3 regions of the Pullulanibacillus sp. KACC 23026 genome follow, and region 2 is predicted to be linked to each of the others. Evidence: riboswitches for the same ligand, from Rfam matches in the RefSeq annotation. Region 2 holds a riboswitch; each other region holds the start of a gene.
The links. A riboswitch is a leader RNA that binds a small molecule or an ion and turns the genes downstream of it on or off. The one in region 2 is predicted to bind cyclic di-GMP.

Region 1 (7,592 bases), 1.0 Mb from region 2:
CTTGCTTGGTTCTTAGCTTGTTTCATACTTTCGGTGGGGTTAATTATTCAACGGTTCTCTGTCCATTATTTATTGGGAGATCGTTCGTATCGAAAATACTTTACTCTTTATACAATTATTACCGGTGCTGCTTCTATGACTTGGCTAAGCGATGATCTTCGTTTATTTATCGTATGCTGGGGGATCACGCTCTTCATGTTAACTTTACTTATCGGTTTAAATAGAGGATGGAAGGTAAGGAATGTTGCCGGAGCACTTTCAGGGTGTTTATTTGGAGTCAGTTGGCTTTCACTCTTACTAATTATAGTTTGGTTGTCTCATGTCACGGGAACTTGGAAGTTATCGGAAGTTCTAACTAATAGGAATTTGGCTCAACTCGGATCAATGGAGAAAACGGTCCTAAATTTACTTTTGATCTTGGCCGTCATGATCCCAGCCGCTCAATGGCCTTTTCAAAGATGGTTAATTGAATCAGTAGCTGCCCCTACTCCGGTTTCTGCCATCATGCATGCGGGTTTAGTGAATGCAGGTGGAATCATTCTTACACGGTTTTCACCATTGTTTGATGGAGGGGTAGCCCAAATTGTTTTACTTATTCTTTCTACTATTTCTGTTTTAATCGGAACGGGAATTAGTATGGTCCAGGTTGACTATAAGCGTCAATTAGTGGGTTCAACAATTGCCCAAATGGGATTTATGCTCGTTCAATGTGCGTTAGGCGCTTATTTGGCAGCGATTATTCACCTTGTATTACATGGGCTGTTCAAAGCAACTCTATTTTTGCAATCTGGTTCGGCTGTCCATCCATATGAAGGATTCGGCAGCGTTAATAAAAAGCCGTCTTATTTATCGACCATGTTCGGTTGGGTTTTAGGCTTGTTGGCAGGGATTGCATATTGGGTGATGGCTTCTGGCAATGGGTATGGTTTGGTGAATGCGCTAATCTTAGGCTGGTCATTATCCTTTTCTTGGACACAACTAGTTGCTTTTGGCAAGGGGAGAATTGAAAGATTAGCAGGTGTTGCACTTTTAGGAGGCTCTGCCCTCGTTTACTTTATGATCCACCACTTATTCTATAAGTGGTTACATTCTACTGTCGTTGACCAAAGTGTCCAACTTCCCCTTTCTGTCGTGATCTTTGTCGGTTGTCTTTTAATACTTGGCAGTTTGATCAGCGTACTCGCGAGGCGTTTTCCTTCTTCTATTGCCTTTGCTATCCTCTACCTTTGGTTAGTCAAATTAGGTGAAGGACAATCAAAAGCGATGGAGGTTCACCCCAATTACCTTAAACATTATCTTCTAAGGGAGGTTATCACTCATGAGCGGAACGTCAACATTACCTAAAGAAGATACAAGGAAAAAAGATGAACGAAAAACAGATTATAAAGTGATCGGTCTAGACGAATGTGTTCAATTAGCGAGTCGAGTGATTGTACCCCTATCGCCAATTTCTACATTTGCTGCCCGTCATCCTTGGGAGGGTCTAGAAGAACTAACCTTTGATCAGGTTGCCGATTGGTTAAAAAAGGTTGAAGATGTCGATCTATATCCTAGCCCTTCATTGATCCTATCAGCCAAAGAGCGTGATGAGATTGATCGAATTTTTCTAGAAAAGGGCCTAGAAGAGTGGCTTAACTCTTACTCATTTAATGTACCAAGGGATATGGCGGAGCGTTTTTGTAGAGCTTCTCTAAAATTAGACTCTTTGCCTTCTAGTCTATTGGCATCACCAGAGTTAAAAGAAATGGCAGAGTCCATAGGTCGTTTGAGTATAGCTGGTTTAGAAAACGATACCATGCAACCAATGAGTGAGCATATAGAACATAAAAAAGGCGAGACTTTGGCAAAAATTCTTGATCAGTTAGTTATTAAGTGGTGTAAGTTGTATCTTGATGACGCACAAGCAGCCTGGAAAATGCCAAGTCGTGATCAAGGTTTCTATGGTGCGTGGCGTCGACTCATTCAGTACGATCCAGCATTAACCAAATATCAGCGCGAGCGGTTAAAACATTGGCCTAAGGATGCCCATTCAGCAATAGATACAGCGCTAAAAGCACTTAATATTCTTGAATCAGAGAAGCAAACCTACCTTGAAGGCCATTTGCTTGCTTTACCTGGTTGGGCAGGAATGATGCTTTGGCGCTCCCAACAATCCACATATGAACAATCGCTTCTAATCGATTATTTAGCTGTTCGACTTACGATTGAATGGGTTCTTATGAAGCCTTACTTGCCCATACCGAGAAAAAATGTTGGGAAAAAAATAGAGCTTGTTCCTCTTTTAGCCTCTTGGATCGAATGGGGAGGCCTTACCATTAAAAAATGGTCAACAATGTCAGACCATCAACAAATCGATTATTTAAAATTCGCCTACCACTTCAATAATAGGATTCGGTACAAGATTTGGTTAGAAGCCTGGGAACAAACTTTTGAAAATCAATTAGCTGAGAAGCTAATCTCTAAAAGGCAAATGGAGGCAGAGAGTGCGAAAGCGGTAGTAGCTCAATTGGCATTTTGTATTGATACGCGTTCAGAACCTTTTCGCCGTCATCTGGAAAAGGAAGGACCCTTTGAAACGATTGGGGTGGCGGGTTTCTTTGGCTTACCGATCTTAACGAGTGAATTGGGAAGCAAGCATTGCCATGCCTCTTTACCAGTTATGCACAACCCCCAACATAAAATAATAGAGACTTCAAATGAAACTCAACGGAAGTCCTATCAACAACGTAAACAAGTGGTGGATTCGACTGGTTATACATTTAAAAAAATGAAACAAAATGTCCTGGCAAGCTTACTTTTACCAGAGATCAGTGGTCCATGGCTTGGTCTCAGTATGGTGTCACGGAGTTTTATTCCACGGGTAGCCAGTCGATTCATACGTCGACTTCGAGAGACGTGGTTACAAAAACCGGATACCGAGCTTCAACTTGAAAACAACCATGACATAGAGTCTGAGATTCCGATTGGCTTTACTGAAGAAGAAAGAGTAAGCTATGCAAGCCAAACACTCAAAATGATGGGTCTTACGAAGAATTTTGCACCGTTAGTTGTAATCTGTGGGCATGGAAGCCAAAGCCTAAATAACCCGTATGCAGCGTCTCTTGAATGTGGGGCCTGCGGTGGAGCGGCAGGTGGATTCAACGCACGGGTTTTAGCGACTTTGTGCAACTTGCAGGAGGTAAGAGAGAAACTTTCAGTGGAAGGGATAAAAATCCCAGAGGAAACGGTTTTTGTTGCAGCTGAGCACCAAACGACGGTGGACGAATTAAAGTGGATTTATGTTCCAAAACTTTCAAATCAAGCTCAAGACGCGTTTGAACGCATCAAGGCCGTATTACCTAAAGTGAGCCATGATGCTAATGAAGAACGTCTAGCTCAATTACCTAATATCAAATCTCATCTCAAAGACCCGACAGAGGAAGCTCATCGTTTTGCAGAAGATTGGAGTGAGATTCGTCCCGAATGGGGATTGGCTCGTAATGCTGCTTTTATAATTGGCAAGCGGCAACTAACTAAGGATTGCCATTTGGAAGGGCGAGTGTTTCTTCATAATTATGATTGGGAACAGGATCAAAACGGAAATCTTCTTTCTAATATTATCGCTGGACCAGGAACAGTAGCACAGTGGATTAATCTGCAGTATTACGCCTCAACTGTTGCCCCCCATTATTATGGGAGCGGGAATAAAAGGACGCAAACCGTGACGGCAGGTCTTGGTGTTATGCAGGGGACTGCTAGTGATTTGTTAACTGGCTTGCCTTGGCAATCTGTTATGGAATCCGATTATAAGGTCTATCATGCTCCTCTTCGATTACTTATTGTCATTCAAGCGCCTAGAGAATATGTGGAGCGTTTATTAAAGAAAGATGTTGCTTTCCATCAAAAAGTTAAAAATGGATGGATTAGACTTGCAAGTATTGATTCAGAAGGATGTTGGGAAAACTGGTAGTGGTTAAATTAAAGGTCTATCAATTTAGTTTTCTATTTTTATTTGTATAAATTAAAGCATCATAAATTATTTTATAAGAGGGGTTGTACGTTATGGATATAAATAAAAACAACAAAAAAGTTTTATTTTTGACAGACATAGAACCTAGAATAGAGCCATTCCTCCAACAAGAGATGAATATTGAACTTGAAAACATGCTGATTTTACAAAGCTACGGCTCTGTTATCTCCAATCCTTATGGAGATATTATGAGATCGATTATAATGGCTATTTATCAGGAAGATGTTCAAGAAGTAGTTGTAGTTGGTACAGAAGGCAAGAGGAACGTTTCACCCGATCTAAAAAGTCTTCTTGATTCAGAAAGTGAACAAATGAAGGAAAAACTAAGAACGATGGATTATCTTTTTGAACATTGCATGCCTGAATTTATGGATGGAACTTTAAAAGAATGGATCGAAAAAGGAGAGCAGGATGTTGCTGAGATTGTCCAAAAGAGTATTGAGATGATTCGCCAGCATCCATTAGTACCATCGTATGTTAAGATTAATGGTTTAATAGTGAATAAAAATAGAGAGTTTTCAACGATCAACTAATTGCGAATGTAATAAAGAGATACAGATTCAATAAAAAACAGGAGCACTTTAGAAACTGCCAATATCCTCCGTGGAGTGTCGTGTGTTGCTACATACACGTTGGACACGTTGAGTGAGTAGACATGGTTCTATCTCTAATGCTAAATCTAACATTGGTTTTGAAAAGCCCTTTCAGAATTTAACTGAGGGGGCCTTTTCTCATGTTCAGAGGTAATGATTTCCCCTATAACAAGATCAAGATGTAAACATTTTACAAATGCATTGAAGTTAAAAAAGAAACTGTACGTCAAGACGCTACGAGTTGGAAATTTGAAAATCCTTGCTGCACCGTGTTTTTAGGACATAACATGCAAATTATTACAGATGATCACTCTATGGGGGAGCCTCCTTGATATATAGGTTTTTTGAGCAGTCTACTAACCAAATGCTAACGGGATGTAAATAAATGAGCTTTCTCTTGAGTTGACTCAACAGTGTATAGATTAGTTAAGCTTTATCAAGACCGATACAAATTTTATCTGCCTCAATAGATTGAAAATTGTCGAAAAATAGTAGCTTGGTACTGTAAAGTAGTAAACCATGACTACTTCCTTTATAAAGTATTAACCATTATTATTAAAAAAGATAATAAATAATGGTAAATATTTCAGGTAACAGATGTTTTGGTCTAATATGGGGGAATGGTTTATTGGATACTATTTTAGGAATAACGCTCTCGGATAAGGAGAAGGAGTTGATCTTATCATGTATGAAATACACGTTAGAACAAGATAAGGAAAACGTTTTCCTTACTGAAGAAAAAAGAAGGCTGTTAAGTTATTTAATAAATGAATTCTCAAGTTTAGCCGCAACCCGTGAGAATAATAATAAAGATAGTATAAAAAATAGTGTAAAAAAAAACTTTCAGCTAGGGAATTTGAAATCTATAGTTATGTTTTAACTGGCTTATCTAATAAAGAGATCGCTGAAGTAACGAAGATATCACCTAATACAGTTAAAATACATCTGAATAGTATTTATAAAAAATTGGGTGTAGTTAATAGGTGGGAACTCATAACAAATTTTACCAATATATAAAAAGGTTGTCATAAATACCAAAACGTTTGTTTATTGAAAAAACTTAGTTATCCAATAAATTTCATAAATAGGTTTTTTCTATAAATAAAAAACCTATACCGAAAAGGCAAACTTTTTCGAAAGGAAAGGACGCAAAGCCACGGGCCTAATGGAAACAACAATGGCAGCCGGGTTACCGAAGAAAGGAGCGCATTGTAGATGATTCTCTGATTAATTCGGGGAGTCCTCTTTTTTTATGGAGAGGTGAGGAGAATTTAATGTTAATCGATCATTTTATAAGGGAAGAACAGTTTTATCATCACTTTCAACCTATTTATGATATTGAAAATTGGTACTTAATTGGTAGAGAAGTCTTGCTAAGATCCAATGAATTCTCAAATCCAGAAATACCATTTTGTCTTGCCAAACAAAAAGAAAAGCTTTATGAATTGGATTCGCGGTCCATCCATAAAGCTATCAGTACCTACCATATGGCAGGATACTCAAAAAGAGAAGGTAAGTTATTTGTAAATGTCTATCCGTCGACCATATCAAATGGGGATTTCCCCTCTTTCATTATTAATATAATGAATGAATTTAATGTGTCAAGGCACCAAATAGTACTAGAGTTAACCGAAACAGAGAAAATAAAGGACTTAAAACAATTCCAAAAGATAATAAATTTATTGAGAAAGTCAGGGATTTTAATTGCGCTTGATGATATCGGCAAAGGAATTGAAGATACCCAAAGAATAATCGAATTAAACCCAGATTTTATAAAATTAGATAAGTATTTTGCACATGATCTTTACATGTCAAAGAAGAAACAAGATTTTGTTAGATTCCTTCAAAATTATTGTGATGCGTATAAGACGTATCTCATATTAGAAGGGATAGAAACCCCTGTTGATTTGGCCTTTGCCAAGAGTTTTGGCATCAAATATGGTCAGGGGTATGCTTTGGGTAAGCCTGATGTTTTGGAAAAGACGGTATGAGTGATGATGAATGATATAGTGTGGATCGAAACCTTCATGTTGTTAATAATTGTTTTCCTTTTCCTGAAATCTGTAAAAAACAATCAAACTAAGAAAGCTGAAATAGCCCGTTTAAAGAATAAAATGAAAAAAGCTAAGACATCAAAAAATCCAATCAATATCCAGAAAAACAGAAGGAAATATCACCGGGTTTCAGTGAAGGATCTAACCTGCAAGCTTAAAATTATTGATTTTGGTCATCAGACTTTAAGGAAATTAAATAATAAGTCAATTAGTGGACAGATTTTAGATCTAAGTGTCGGTGGCTTAGGATTTTTATGCGAAGTTGATTTTCCTGTCACTGATCCAGTTTTAGTTGATATTAGCTTTACACTAAAAGAGGAAACTTATATCTATTCAGGAATTGTTGTTAGAAAAGAGGGCCATAAAGGAAGTAATAACTTGTTATATGGAATACAATTTACAAATATGGGTTTAAATGAAGAAGCTAAGTTAAACCAATTAGTGAATCATTTGGCGCGTTCAAAAAAAAGCATAAATTAACTAGACAGATTAAAAGGCCTCTAAACACATGATGTTTAAAGGTCTTTTGTTTTTCTATAAAGGGTTGTCACTCTAAAGCTAGTAAGGCAGGCAAAAGGATACGAAATTATTAGCCGGCTACTTCCATTGTTTAATTAAGAATTGCATTTGGGAATGTTTTTTCGAAGGTTAATGTTGTTTGATCAATTATGATAAAACGGGTAATTCACATGATTAAAGGTCATCCAGTTCCCATCTGCCTCAAAGGAATTAGCTAACTTAGAGGCCAGATTAATAATTTCTTTTGGATAGTGTAGTTGCTCTAATAATTTGATTCCATTTCTTGTATACGAAGGGCCTTTCTTTAATTTATAATCGAATGATATCGAGTTATTTTCAATTGTTTCACTGAAGTGATAGTGTTCATAGTAATCCTTTGTAATTTGTGTTAACTCTATATCGTGTGAAGCTGTAATA
Region 2 (7,592 bases):
AAGGGATGACAGGCTGTTTCCATTTAAAACCTTGTATTGTTAATGAAAACATCGTTTTGACAACCTAATTATTGAAGTTGATGTATATCTGAACTACATTTTTAGTACGAGCCCTTGTCTAAAAACGAGCCAGATTGTGGAGTAACTCGATTTCGCAGTAGACCCATACTGTTCATTTTACAAAAGGAAATTCAACAATCTGGTGCATTCCAAAATTGGATATGCGCTCTTTTAAAATTTGTGAAAAAATACAATAACCTTGTTTTGACAATTATAGATTAAATCATTATAATAAGTTGCGTTGCGACGCGTCGTATCACGACTTATTTTTAGAGGTGATATATTTTGCAAAATGAAATTAATTGGAGCAATTTCGCGGAAAATCTACAAGCAATCCATAAAACTTTACAGCAAGATATAGATAAAGAAATAGCTAAAAGTAAGATTACAGGCCCACAGCTAATGGTGCTTGATTCACTAGTGGATTGTAATGGTCTAACTATGAAGGAACTGAGCAAAAAGGTAGGACTAACACATAGTACAGTTTCTGGGATAGTAGACCGTTTAGAAAAACAAAACTTAGTGGAACGAAAAACTGACAAATCGGATAGGAGATACACACGTATTTACATTTCAGAACAAGTTAAGGACTACATTAAAAAGTTAATTCCAGATTATTATGGGCCTTTGCTTTCAAAAGTAAAGTCAGCGAAAAAAGAAGAGCAATTAATCATTACTGAAGGTATATCTAAACTGCGTGACCTTATTGATAAAAACATGAGTTAGGTTGAATGCTTTTATAAATGAAAGGTGAAGAAATTATGGCCTTTGTTGGATATTTGCCTATTGTTCTATATTTCCTATTAGAATTTAATAGAAGAAAACCTGTTAAAGAAGAAAAACAAAATCGTGGCTCTAGTTTTTATATTGGAGTAGCTTTAGGATTGATGATAACCATTCCAAAATTTATGTATTCCTTTACAGCAAATAAATATAATTCGTTGTTGTTTTCTGGTGTTATCGTTGGATTAATTGGAGTATGGATTAGATATTCTTCAATGAAACAATTGGGTAGATTTTACAGTAGGAATGTCGGAATGCAGGGCGAACATAAGTTAATTCAAAGTGGTTTATACAAATATATTCGTAATCCTGGTTATTTAGGGTCATTTTTGACATTTTTAGGATTTGCTTTATCTTCTTCTTCCTACGTTGCCATTATTATAAATATCATTTTATTTTTTCTTGCTTATTCGTATCGTATAAAAATTGAAGAGAGAGCTCTTGTGACACTATTTGGTGAACAATACAAACAATATATGTCCAAGACTTGGAGAATTATTCCGTTTCTATACTAGAGAATTAAAGAGAAAGTACAAAATATGTTTCTAAATTCATTTTAGCTTGTTCAAGTGAAGAGAGAAGAGAGCTTTGAAGAATGATGTTATTTAAACTGTATCCCTTACTGCGCAGTACAACGCTACAGCAAGAGATAAATGATAATCACCATGGCGCATTTCCAAATTAGGAAAGGTGTCTTTTTAATGCTTGCCCAGATTTGAAAAAAGCAAAAATATATAGGGGGGGTTGCTGAGATAAATTCTTGAAAAGCTGCCTTATCACAAGCTTAATTATAACGAAAATTGGTGGCGGAATATGAATCTAGTTTTACTAGACTTGTTTAATAAGATAAAAAAATACGGTTATTTTAACTAAAGATTTTCTTTAATCGAAATAACCGTATTTAAGATTTTAGCACTGTTCACACAGAGAAAAAAGTTACAATACTGTTTTCAAAGTAAAATGACCAAATGGATTATTTATATCCAAAATGTCAACTGTATAAGTGAATTTGAAAGGCCTTTTGGAGAAAGCAGGGAACAGTCTCTCATATTCAAAAATTAAGAACCATTAAAAAGCTAGAGCGGTGTCTTTGATGTAATCTGACCAACATCTAGCACAAAACTAACTAATAGAGGCTGGTTACATAAAGTAAGTACTCAATTAAACTATTTTGTAACAGGGCGGCTATGGGTAACTCTAATTCCCAGTAGACTCCTATTACGCATTTATAATTTTGATTTTTTATTTAGATAGTCTCTGACTTCTGCTATAGATAAACCGATTTCTTTCGCGAGGAGCATTAATTTAACCCACTCTTTATCTAAATTGCTTTCTTTGATTTCAGACATGGCTTTCCTCCAAAAATATTAAAAATACCTCAGGTAGCACAGCCATCTTAGTTAAAAACTTTAGACCTGTAGCTTTGCGTCCCACTCTTTAGAGAGGTTTGCTATTTTCTGAATTAAACATGCATTAAATTTATATCTTAAATATTACTATCTTTTCCGAAAATAAAAAAACAATTATAATTCGGCAGATTTCTACAAAAAAGTGATGTTTCTGATTAAAAGACCTAAAATACACAATAAAATAGCGCCCCGGTGGAGGACGCTATTTTGAGAAGGGTGGATAAATGGTCTACCCTAAATAAAACTAATTAATAAACGTAGGCAGTCCCTACGATAATCAACAAAATGAATAGAACAACGATTAGCGCAAATCCTGCGCCCATACCGCCGCCGCCACCGTAACAGCATTGGCCGCCGCCCATAGCTCCGTATCCCATTTTTTTCAACTCCTTTTGTTCTGGATACTTCATCATATGAACTTAAGAAGCTGAATGTAAGGGGCAAATGTTTGTTATATATGGAAAGGGCTATTTGATGACATGGGCTATCCTGTTAGGGGATCAGGATCTATATTGTCATTATTCATTAAGCAGAGCAATAGAGACTAATATTCACTCCCTTATTTTTCCACGTAGAATCTTTTTTGATAAATCCAATGGCATAAAAGGTAGATGCAAAATTGGATAGGTACAGAATACTCGTATTTCCAATGTATTGGTTCGTAAACATCTATCCATTGAAATAGTGGTTCTCCAATAAAGGATGTCCCTAAGGAAAATACGATTGCTTTTATAATAGGGCTTAATTTTGGTTGGAATTGCATGAGCGAAATGATCGTAACAGGCATTAAAGTAAAATCCCATGGGAAATAGGTTGGTACAATAGGAACTAAATTAAATCTATAACGCCATATTCCATATTGGTCACCCGTAACATCGAGTAAGACACAGAGAAGAATAATAATAAATGCGATATAAAGAAATCGATCTGTACTTTCTTTTTTTCTAAAGAAAATCCATAAAATCCAAGGCATTATCGTGAGGAGCAACCCGATCCACCATCTCCAGGTAAAAACAACGTCATGAACCCAAATGTCATTCACTTGGTAAACATTTTGGTTTAGCTTGTCAGACACGTTATCAATTTTTTGAATGATTTCTTGACTATTCGTCATTATAAGAACTCCAAATCTAAATGAACTCTAATTAAAGTTTGTCCTAAAAAAATTGATTAACACATAAACAGTCCGAGGATTTGGTTATAAATGATCCGATCTAAGAGACGATTGCATTCTAAGTGATCGTTTTTTCGTATCTGCCCAACATGACGAAACAAGTCATTTCGTTTATAAAAGAACGTCCCTTAAAGTAAAGAGGTTTTCACAATCGGGACCGTTAACGGAAAAACGACAATAGAAGCCTTCAATTATTATTAGCGATTCCCACATAGATGCCAATACACGTCAATGTCAAACAACTCTAGATTCATAAAATCATCTTCTCAATTAAGATGTGGTATGTTTATTTTACAATGAACATTTAAGGGGAGAATCAATGAACAAAACAGACCGTTTGTTAGCGATCGTGCTGAGGTTACAACGTAAAGACGTTGTACGGGCCGTAGATTTGGCGAGCCAATTTGAAACTAGTGTGCGAACGATCTACCGTGACATCGAGGCATTGTGTGAAGCGGGTGTTCCGATAATAGGGGCCCCTGGGACAGGCTATTCTCTTATGGAAGGCTATTTCCTGCCTCCAATTAGTTTCACGGTTCCAGAAGTCGTGAGTTTGCTGATTGGAACGGACTTTATCGAACAACGATTTGATGATGATTATCGCATCAAAGCTCAAGATGCTCGGAGCAAAATTGAGGCCATTTTACCAGAGAGTGTTCTCAATGAAACCTCTCGTGTACGTAAAGCAATGCGTTTGCTCATTTCTGATAAACCGGTTACTCAGTCAAAAGAAAAAGACTATCTAGAAAAGATACGTCGAGCGATATTAGATGAGAGAAAAATCGGCTTTCATTATACAAAAGGACTTGCAGATTCTGAAGGGGAACGACATAGTGTTCGTACTGTTGCTCCCTATGGATTGGTGTTAGTTGAAGGATCATGGATGCTCGTAGCCCGGTGTGATTTGCGCCAAGAAATTCGTCATTTTCGCTTGTCCCGAATGACAGAATTGATCGAGTTGAGGCAACGATTTGAATTCCCGATACAGTTTAACTTAAGCGAGTATACCCCGCTGGATGATAGACACTTACATGTCCGCCTTCGATTTAACCATGAGGTCGCTGATAAGGTAAAGGAATCGAGCTATCATTACATAGAGGAAATGGCAGAGCATCAAGATGGACTTATTGTGGTCTTACGTGTTCGTCACTTGGACGAAGTGCTGCAATGGGTCCTTAGTTGGGGAGCCGATGCGATTGTTTTGGAGCCTGAATCATTCAGAAGTCGGATTAGTGAGGAAGCTCAAAAAATCTTAAAACGCTACTGACATACTGGTGTCAGTAGCGTCATTTTATAATCGGAGTAAGTAAACATAAAGGGGTGAGAGATAATGCAAAGTAGGTCTTGCATCGGTTGGAGGAAACGGACCAATTAATTTCAATTGGATGAATTGAGCAACAGCCAGGCATCAAGCATGGTCGAGGAATCAAGTAAATCGGGCCTCTACGGAAGCTTCGCTGGTTCCGACCCAAAATATTGGATAAGATAGTGTATCGTTTATTATAGAAAGGATGGTATCTGTGAATTTTGCTTCTGTACGTATTATTACCGACGACGTGGATCGTCTTGTCAATTTCTATGAAAAAGTTATGGGTGTTTCGGCAGAACGTCCTGCGCCTGTCTTTGCCGAACTCGTTGTGCCATCGTGTACCCTTGCGATCGGTCATTCGCAGACGGTGCCGCTGTTTGGGACTGGTTCCGCAGTGGCGGCCGACAATCACTCCGTCATTATTGAGTTCCGTGTCCATAATATCGATGCCGAATACGAGCGCTTGAAACCGTTTGTAGATGAGTGGGTAAAGGAACCGACCATGATGCCATGGGGGAACCGTGCCATGTTGTTCCGTGATCCCGACGGAAACTTAGTCAACCTCTTCGAACCAGTGACTGAGGAGGCCATCAAACGGTTCAACGGAAGAAGTTGAAAGAAAAGCTTGAGCGAGCCTTCCATTTGGGGCGCCGTATGAAATTTTGACGAATGTGTCGTTATCATTTGTCTGGAGGTAACATCTATCTTCGTAAGATTAAACATTAAGAAGGCTTTGAACACGATTATCGGTGTTGTTTAAAAATGTTTATAGCACAAAATATGGAGCTTGACTTCAACTGTGGTTTAAGTCCTATAATGAGCCTGACACATCGTATCAGAGGATTTGAGGCGTTATAGAGAATGCTGATGATCTTGTCGATAGTTATTACCTGTTTGTATCTAAATAAAATACGAAAAGGAGCTCATTAACTATGAAAGCACTTGTCACTGGCGCAAATAAAGGAATCGGTTTCGAAATCGCTCGAAGTCTTGGAAAGCGGGGCTATGACATTCTCGTTGGGGCGCGTGATGAAGCCCGCGGGCAGGCAGCAGTCGAAAAATTTGCCGCAGAAGGCCTATCAGCGACGTTCATCAAGATTGATTTGAATGATTTAGACAGCTTACACGCAGCGGCTAAAAAGGTTAGCTCGCTCGATATTTTGGTCAATAATGCTGGAATTCCTGATAGTATCAAGCCTGGGCGCGCGGCGCTCGACCTCGCAAAGCATACCTTTGACTATACAACTGAGGATCTACGCACGACGATGGAAACGAATTTCCTCGGCACCCATGAACTCATGAAAAATCTGCTGACAGCTCTTACAGTCAACGCGAAAATCGTCAACATCACCGTCCCGATTTCGCCGACCGACTTTTGGCACCCGCTCGCTTATATTACGAGCAAAGCAGCACTCAATGTGATGACACTGACCTACGCTTACGAGTTCGAAAAAATGGGCAGCCATCGCCAAATTTTCGGTATCATGCCTGGCGCTGTTGCAACCGACTTGAACGGCATGGAAGCGGGTGTCCACGGCGGATTCGTCAAGTCTCCCGAAGCCGCCGGGCAAATGAGTACGGACATTATCCTGTCTGATAAAAATCAAAATGGCCAAATTATTCAGTACGATGGTAAGGTTGTTACAGATTATGAGATTCAGCTGAGAGACTAGAAACCTCAAAACTCTGTCATTGATACGACTTTGACCGTTCACTTAGGGTACCCTTCCTCGGGTGCCCTAAAAATTTTGCCTCATAGCCGTTAGGGTGAACCGTATCATAAGTAACTGAGGATTTTACCCAAATGCCTCTCCTTAAGTTGGGGCGTCTAGAATAGTATCGTTTTTCTTGATGAAAGAATGTGTTATTGAACTATCAAAATAACAGGTTGACAAATTTAGGAAATCTTTTAAACTAAAAATAGTTCTATCCCCAAATTTGAATGTTATATGATCTACACTGCAAGTCTTTACGATCTCCTATTCAGTTGCATTAACCCTCTATATTTCACACGCATTAATCCTCATTCATTTTCAATTCCTTTAGATGTACAAAACAGTTTCTATTATCAAATTTATTTGGTTAAGTTTTATTCCTAATCGTTCTAAAGTGTACTAGCGACAAAATTATTTGGTAGGAGAGGGATGCTATGGGATTTGAAGAAGAATACCAAGCCTTTATAGATGCCCACTTGCAGGCAAGAACCGGTGAACGACTGCGGCGCTTACAAGAGGGACATCAACAAGCTGAAGTTTTGTTTTTGAAGCAAGTGTGGTGGCCTTTATTTCACCATTTTCAGTATCTTCATCCAGAATATGAAGTCGATGATTTCAAAGATGGCAAACGATATTTGGATTTTGCTTATATTCGTCCCGCGATTCGGATTTGCCTTGAAATCGATGGGTACGGCCCTCACTTAAAGAACATAAGCAGATGGCAATTTACCGACAACCTGGAACGTCAAAACCAGCTGGTGATTGACGGATGGACCGTGATTCGTTTTTCATATGATCAAGTTAAAGAGAAGCCTCGCCGTTGTCAACAGATTGTTCAGCAAGTGATTGGCCGATGGTTGGGGGATGAACTGGATCATACATCATTGTCCTTTGTCGAAAAGGAAGTGCTTCGGTTAGCGATCCGGAAGGGAGAAGCCATATTCCCTAAAGAAGTCGAGAAGTATTTGAAGTTAAGTGACAAAACGGTAAAAAAGGTAATTTCTCGATTAGTCGATAAAAAGATGCTGATTCCCGCATCTGGAAATGTGAGGGTTCGCTCTTATCGGGTAGGGGATCAAGTTAATCACCCGATCCAATAAAAATAGACGGAGAAATTTCCCCTATTTAGTAAATAGCATTGA
Region 3 (7,065 bases), 1.0 Mb from region 2:
CTGGAGTTTTCATATACGGTATTGTTCTGTCTGACCTTTGAAAACATCGTGGCTTTTCTAACATCTTTAATCATGCTTAAGGAAATATGCCCCGTTTAATCCAATTGATGACCTAGGAGTTTACTCTTTCATATTAAAATAGACTATCTCCGGGATATTATATCGATACTTTAATAATCCATCTGCGACTTCTTTTTTTAGGATAGATCGCTGGACCCAATTATGGATACAGTCTACAAAGTCTTCAATACCCACATCAAGTCTAAGACACAAATCTTTAAACGAGATACATCCAAATGGATGATCCTGAAAGAAATTTATACATTTTAACTATGTCTTAACCATGCTGATAAATTTCCCTTTCTTTCTGCCTATTTATACGTCTATTGTCTCAATCTATATCCAAAATAAATATCCCTTGTTAATCCTATCTTTAGTCCTACTGATATATAGGATTATCTTCCTATTAAATCCAAAACAAAAAGCCTCTCTCCACTTTATTAAGCAGAAAGAGGCTTTTTTAGTATAAGTCAAAGATCCTCCATTTTTTGTTTATAAAAATAAGCAATTAGACCCGCCCTATCTTTTACATTAACCTTCTGGAAAATATTTGTAATATGATTTTTAACGGTATGTTCACTAATAAATAACTGGGAAGCCAGTTGTTTATTATTCAACCCTTTCACTACTAGCATAAGGACTTCATTTTCTCGATTTGATAATTTATCAATTTGGAACTCAAGATCTTTAGTGGAAATAGTTTGATCTAACGCACGCTCTCTAAGGATGAATTTTCTAAACTTTTCACTCAATAACGGATCAATAGGATTATCTATGGAATCCAACTCATGATCTTTCAGATGGTTAGATAATAGTGCAAGCAGTTGCCCTCCAAGGTCGAATCTTTGACCATATCGATTATATTTGGGATAATTCGTTATTTCAACAAAGTCTTGCAAAATTTTATATACCGATGAATGATCAGGTAGTACATTTGCTACAAATTCAGGCGTATACGAAGATAATAAACAAGCATATTCAATATCTTCTCTTTCCTTCAAAGACATTTCCAAGTAATCCAAAAACAAATGAGCGAGTTTTTTTAATTTTGTTGTGAACTCATAACTCTGAGGATCCCAATACCCTACACTTTCATGTAAAAGTGCTATTGAATGTTGAATCTCCACTTTTGTATGATTTGTCCTATTAATAGCCAGTGCACCGATGGTTGCTAGAGAAGACAAGAATGTTAAGTGATCCTCATTATTAAGATTCTGAGAAACACTTAATACACCATAAAGCTTTTGGCTATATACAGGACATTCTATAATGGTTTCTCCCCAATCTGAGACGCGAATAACAGGAGAAGCCTTTGATAAATTTCCCCCTTCATCTTTTAATTGGTTGTATCTCCTTAATACCTGCTTTCCATACTTTTCACTTTGGTCCTTTGTTAATCCCCTCGAGACAATTCTAACCTCTCCCGAATTAGAATCGAGATCGAACAGAGTAAGTGAAGAAAAGCTGACTTGCATAATATTCATGCTCATATCAACAAGCATTAGAGCAATTTTCTTAACATCTTGAATGCGGGATAACAGTTGACTTATTTCTATTAAGGCATTCAATTTCTGAAGCTGGTACCTAAATTTTTCTCTTGTTATCCTATTGAACAGATATGAACTGATTATATCCGTTATGACTTGACCGATACTTAGAATAGATTGTCCAAGTTTACCTTTTTTAAAAGAGACACCAAATAATACACCTGTGATACTATTATCAACAGTGATTGGGTAACAAACAAGTGATTGAGGTTTGATATCGTTAACTTTAAACAGTTTCCCTCTAGGATCAATATCAATCTGCTCCCAATAACCGGCTATTCCGCTAACCAACACTTGACCTAAAAAACCTTCCCCAACTAAAAAATTTGTTCCTACTAATGATTGATAATCTATGTGTCCCGTCACTAAAGAGATCACACATTCGTTATCGTTATTTTTTTTAGCAAGGCCTACAAAATCAAGATCAGAATCTAAGTTCAAAAACTCATTTAATATTTCAGAGACCGTATCTTTTTTTTCCTGTGCAGCAAGTTCAAGCACATTTTGTACACTTCTAATCAGTTGAATGTCTTCTGTTTTCTTTTGATCATTCTCTAAGAGCTTACTTATGACCTCAGATAATTCTAAAATTCTACTTACAATTCGCTTCTTTTCTTCGCTCGTTGTCTCCGGAACTTCCTCAATTGCGTTTTCCCAAATTGATGGTTGCGTGACTTTTTGTCTTATATATTTATAAAGGTCCGAGCGGGATTCCGTTTCTATGATAACACCCGCCCATAAATAATACTTAATCTCACCCCTTATACTTACTGGAGAAAGTACAATCTTTAGGCCAGGAAACGTGTCTAAAACGCTAGACCCCACTGCACTTTTTATCCATTCATAATATAAGGAATGGTTACTTTGGACCATTTTTGCCAAGCTGTTTTCTCCTGAAAAAGAAGTGACTGGATTTCCTTTAAGGTCTAGTAATATTATGGCTAGCTTGCAATTAGAAGCAAACACATCTTGCACTTGTTGAATACTGTCTAGTGCGTTTTCCATTTGTCATCCAGCTTTTCACTTAAAATATTCGGTTGATTATATCTATATATAGAATCATTTCCAGATTCAATTTCAGTTAATATCGATAAGGCAACTAAACTATTTATTATTGGCTTCAGATGTTCAGTCGATCGTCCTAATCGACTTGCTAGACTTTCTAATGTTTCCATTGCAAAAGGATTTTCTTCAAAAAAATAGGTGCATTCCACTTGTAATAATAACGATATATCTGTCATATAATCTCGCTCCTTAAACCAATTGGATAAGTGGTTTCTCCGAAATCGTTTCCACAAGAAGGGGTTCAGAAACAAACCCACTTGTTGATTTGGTTAATTGGAGATATTGATAATTACCATCAACCCAAGTACGAATAACTCCATTTGATGTCCTCTCTAAAAACGAGGAGGTTTCTTTACCTATTTCAGAAAAATTGCAAAGAGCAAGTATTGTGTTTCCGGTAGTTCTTGCTCTGGTAGATTCTTCAGCAAAAATTCGTTTAACAAAATCCGGTCCTCTTAAAGAAAAAATTGCGCTTAAATCATAAAAAACAAACCAATCATCTAATGTGTTAAAGTTTCGAGTTACCATTTTAGTCAACTCACCATTTAAAAAGCCTAAGTAATCTTCGTTCGATACATCTTTTACATTCAAGACATTGTCTTTGAAGACATCTGGGACTTCCCGATTATACTGTTCTATAAAATACATCTTATCTTGTTTGCAGGCTTCTTCTAAATCAACACCATATAATTTATAGACTTTTTGAAGATCCTCGATAGTGGTCAGACTAGAGGGTTGTGCAATGATTCGATCCCCCTCTAGTATTCTTTTCGTTATAATAGAACCAATTAGATATTTGTAGTTTGCTTTACTATTTGTGTCAATTAATAGCGTTGATCCTCTTGTGATTCCGCCGGAGAGTAGTTGATCTAATTTTCCAATTCCAGTTGACACTTTATCATGTGCTTTAATTAATACATCTTCAACAACTGAGAGTGCTGGAACTAGATGAATCCCTTTATCTGTTAGTCGATAAATATGTTCACCTTCAATAATTTTGCGACCTCTCATTTTTATAACTTCAAGTGTCCGTTTACGAAATTTCTGCATTTGTTCTTCTATAGAAAGACGGATTACCCCATCTGCTACATAATGTTCAAATGTATCTTCACTATTTGAATTTGCCCGTTCACTTAGTAACATTGAAGTTAGCGAGAATTTACGTAGAATATTCCTCAGATTATAGAGTGCCTCTCTATTTTCCTTCTGATCTTTATAGATATATTGAAGGAGACTAATACTATCTACTACAACTCTCTGGCAATTTATTTCTTGTATTAATTGCTCAAATAGACCATTAGGTTGTTTCATTTGCTCTAAAAGAACTTCAGGTTTTATACTTATAAAACGTAAAAGATTCTGCTTTTCTAGTTTTTTTAGATCCCAACCAAACGCTTCCATATCTTGATAGATCTGGTGAGGGAATTCTTCAAAGGTAATGTATATACCCGTTTCACCAGATTTCAAAGCTCCATGTACAAGGAATTGTACACCTAATGTTGTCTTTCCCGTTCCTGGTGCCCCTTCAACAATAATTGCCGATCCTTTTGGCAGTCCTCCATATAATATTTTGTCAATTCCAGCTACTCCTGATTCAGTAATATTCTGCATAAATGCCGCCCTCTATATTTATATATTGTTAAAAAAAGGATCTTAAAATGATACCTTCATAATCACATCAAATACTTAAAGGCAACCTACCTAAAATACGAGCAACTAAAAGAGCTCCCTCCACGAAGTTGGACGAGCCCTTGAACTCTAACCACTTCGGTAACCGGCTACCATAGCAACGCTTTAGGTCCGTGGCTTTGCGTCTCCATCTTTCAATGGGTTTGCCTTTTCGGATTCGATTTTATAGTTTATCCGAATGATCATGAACTTCATTCCATTCGTAAATGACTTTGGATCTCAAACAAAAAAACGTCTCAATTATATAATTTATATTATCACAAAAATAATTTATCCGATATCATGAACCAGATAGCCCTTATAATAAAGCCAAGTCTAGCCTTCAATGAAATTGGAACTATAATGGTCAAACAGCCAGTCAAGTACAAGATACGGGTACTTATGCCTTTGAAGTTCAAGCTGATGGAGATTGGTCCATAAAAATTCAATAGAGGCTGGGACAAAGCTAAACTAACTGACTTAAATTCCGAACACTAAATGTTTATAAGGACAGAAACAAATAGGAAACGCAGTCAAAATACAGAGACTCCTCGCGGGAACAGCATGTGTCAGAAGACCCCGCAAGCAAGGGTTTTCCTTGTTGAGGAGGCTTGGGCCGTGCACGCGGAAAGCGATGTATTTTGACTAGCGTTTCATCAAAGATTTAACTTATAAATGAAAAACCGAACCCATCACGTTAAAACGTGTGAATAAGTTCAGTTTTTTTCTATTCGTCAACTATTTTTGTCCCAGTCGCTTTCTATAAGTGACTAATTAACCATGATCCTTGCGAGTTCCGCTAACTTCTCGCTTATGGTGACGATTTGACTTAGAGTCTCTGATGTTGCGTTAATCGTTTTTGTTTGTACACTCAACTCGGCTACAAGATCTCCTACTTCGCGTTGAATTTGATTGAGAGAATCGATGACATGATCCGTCGAGTTAAGAATGGTTGTCGATGATGTCTTAGTGTTTTGAGAAAGTCTTCTAATTTCATTGGCTACGACAGAAAAACCTTTCCCTTGTTCTCCAGCACGCGATGCCTCAATAGCTGCATTGAGACCGATCAAATTTGTTTGAGAAGACACTTTTGCAATAACATTAGCCACTTGACTAATTTCAACTGTAGAATCCTCCACCCTTTTACTATTATTAACGAGTTGTTGTGAAGTGGTTTGTAATTCTGCTGCAGTATGGCTAATCCCTTCTAAGGACGTGTTCAACGTTTGCATCATTGTCAGCAATTCATCGGCTGCATTTTGCAGGATCTCTTTGTTCTCAGTGGATATAAATACACACATAGAACCCACTATACTTCCATCGCTAATAATCGGAACACCCGTACCTTGATAAGGAATTCCACCGGTCAATTGTTTATTCCCTATTCGAGATATAACCTGACCCGTCGTCACAACTTCCTTCCCAATACTTCCCTCTAATAATGGCTTGCCTTCTCCAAAGACATCTAGATAGAAATCATCACCTGAAATCGCATGTATATACCCTTCCTTGTCTGTGACAACAAGTTGGGCATATGGAATTAATTTGTGGAAGACATCAGATACCATAATTATAGTTTCAAGTTTATTCATTATATAAGGTTCTCCTTAAAATCGATTTCACTTTTTTCAGCTTCCTATACTTTATCGGAAGTTTTAAGAAAAAATTTAAATCTTCCCTATTTAAGCACCTTTTTTCTTTTATAACCTGTCAATTCATGGTAATGGTTGCTACTCTACCCTTTTTATCAAGTTTAACGCCATCCATTTCCATATCCACCCACTTTTAACTCATTATCCGATTAACTCGATATACGAGTATTCTTGGAAAATATTTAGAAATACGCTTCAATAGACAATTTGGCCGCTCTCCGTTTGGCGTAAATAAGGCGAGGCGCTCCCGCTATTCAAGGCACCATGCCTGCCCCTCCAATGAAACCTCCATCTAACTATTAAACTCGTATTTGTTATTCAATAGCAAATAAAATTAAGTTAACAACATAATAAAATAACCCCGAACAGTTCCAAACCATTTGGGGTTACTTTCAACTTTTATGGGTAATGGAATTTTATGTTAGAATAAATAAGTAAATATTATGAATAATTATTAAAAAAGCAAAGGATGTTTTAAATTGAGCACTATTTTTATTATCTTATCAGCTAGTGTTGTAATAACTCTCTTGGTGTTTTTTAATAGCAAAAAACACCGACTGCAAGAGAATAAAAAATTAGTGAACCAATGGAATGATAAGGATTATAAACGAAACGAGGAACCTATTAAATCTGTAAGAATGTATTGGAATAGCTATGAACCTACAAAGAATCAAGTTTCTATAGATGATCTCACTTGGAATGATTTATCTATGGATACTGTATTTCAAAAAATTAATTTAACACACACTAGTATAGGGGCGGAGAAATTATACTGTAATCTTAGGTCTATTAATTTAAATGAAAACTACTTTAATGAAAAGGAGCCCTTTATCAGAGCGCTCTTTGAAACAAGAGCATTGCGAGAAGAAATTGAATTAAAGTTAATGGCATTAGGGAAGAAGTCGTTTACCGATACTTCTTCTTTCCTTTACCAAATTACGGATAAATTTATGAAACATACTTATCTTTATATCCTTTTAAGTCTTTTGTCCATCACGCCTCTAGTACTAGTTTTTGTTAACTTAAAAGCAGCCATTATTACATTTTTTTGTTTGGTTATGATAAACAGTGGT

Region 1: linked by a shared signal. The riboswitch ahead of PU629_RS20655 (EAL domain-containing protein) and the one ahead of PU629_RS02940 (anti-repressor SinI family protein) in region 2 are both predicted to bind cyclic di-GMP.
Region 3: linked by a shared signal. The riboswitch ahead of PU629_RS20635 (DUF7125 family protein) and the one ahead of PU629_RS02940 (anti-repressor SinI family protein) in region 2 are both predicted to bind cyclic di-GMP.

Annotation. Positions count from the first base shown of each region.
Region 1 is NZ_CP119107.1:4,451,290-4,458,881, reverse strand. Features, by position in the region: gene PU629_RS20675 (NADH dehydrogenase subunit 5) at 1-1,344, shown strand, start outside; gene PU629_RS20670 (DUF2309 domain-containing protein) at 1,319-3,949, shown strand; gene PU629_RS20665 (carbonic anhydrase) at 4,042-4,542, shown strand; gene PU629_RS20660 (hypothetical protein) at 5,231-5,482, shown strand; gene PU629_RS22675 (helix-turn-helix transcriptional regulator) at 5,464-5,619, shown strand; cyclic di-GMP riboswitch class I at 5,715-5,799, shown strand; gene PU629_RS20655 (EAL domain-containing protein) at 5,877-6,593, shown strand; gene PU629_RS20650 (PilZ domain-containing protein) at 6,597-7,136, shown strand; gene PU629_RS20645 (MutS-related protein) at 7,319-7,592, opposite strand, start outside.
Region 2 is NZ_CP119107.1:661,622-669,213, forward strand. Features, by position in the region: gene PU629_RS02930 (MarR family winged helix-turn-helix transcriptional regulator) at 346-786, shown strand; gene PU629_RS02935 (methyltransferase family protein) at 804-1,358, shown strand; gene PU629_RS02940 (anti-repressor SinI family protein) at 2,070-2,192, opposite strand; cyclic di-GMP riboswitch class I at 2,222-2,305, opposite strand; gene PU629_RS02945 (YjcZ family sporulation protein) at 2,501-2,629, opposite strand; gene PU629_RS02950 (CBO0543 family protein) at 2,812-3,366, opposite strand; gene PU629_RS02955 (helix-turn-helix transcriptional regulator) at 3,746-4,693, shown strand; gene PU629_RS02960 (VOC family protein) at 4,947-5,351, shown strand; gene PU629_RS02965 (SDR family NAD(P)-dependent oxidoreductase) at 5,668-6,408, shown strand; gene PU629_RS02970 (DNA-binding response regulator) at 6,885-7,550, shown strand.
Region 3 is NZ_CP119107.1:4,443,401-4,450,465, forward strand. Features, by position in the region: gene PU629_RS20625 (LuxR C-terminal-related transcriptional regulator) at 531-2,612, opposite strand; gene PU629_RS20630 (hypothetical protein) at 2,597-2,848, opposite strand; gene PU629_RS20635 (DUF7125 family protein) at 2,862-4,283, opposite strand; cyclic di-GMP riboswitch class I at 4,439-4,519, opposite strand; gene PU629_RS20640 (methyl-accepting chemotaxis protein) at 5,111-5,932, opposite strand; gene PU629_RS20645 (MutS-related protein) at 6,472-7,065, shown strand, end outside.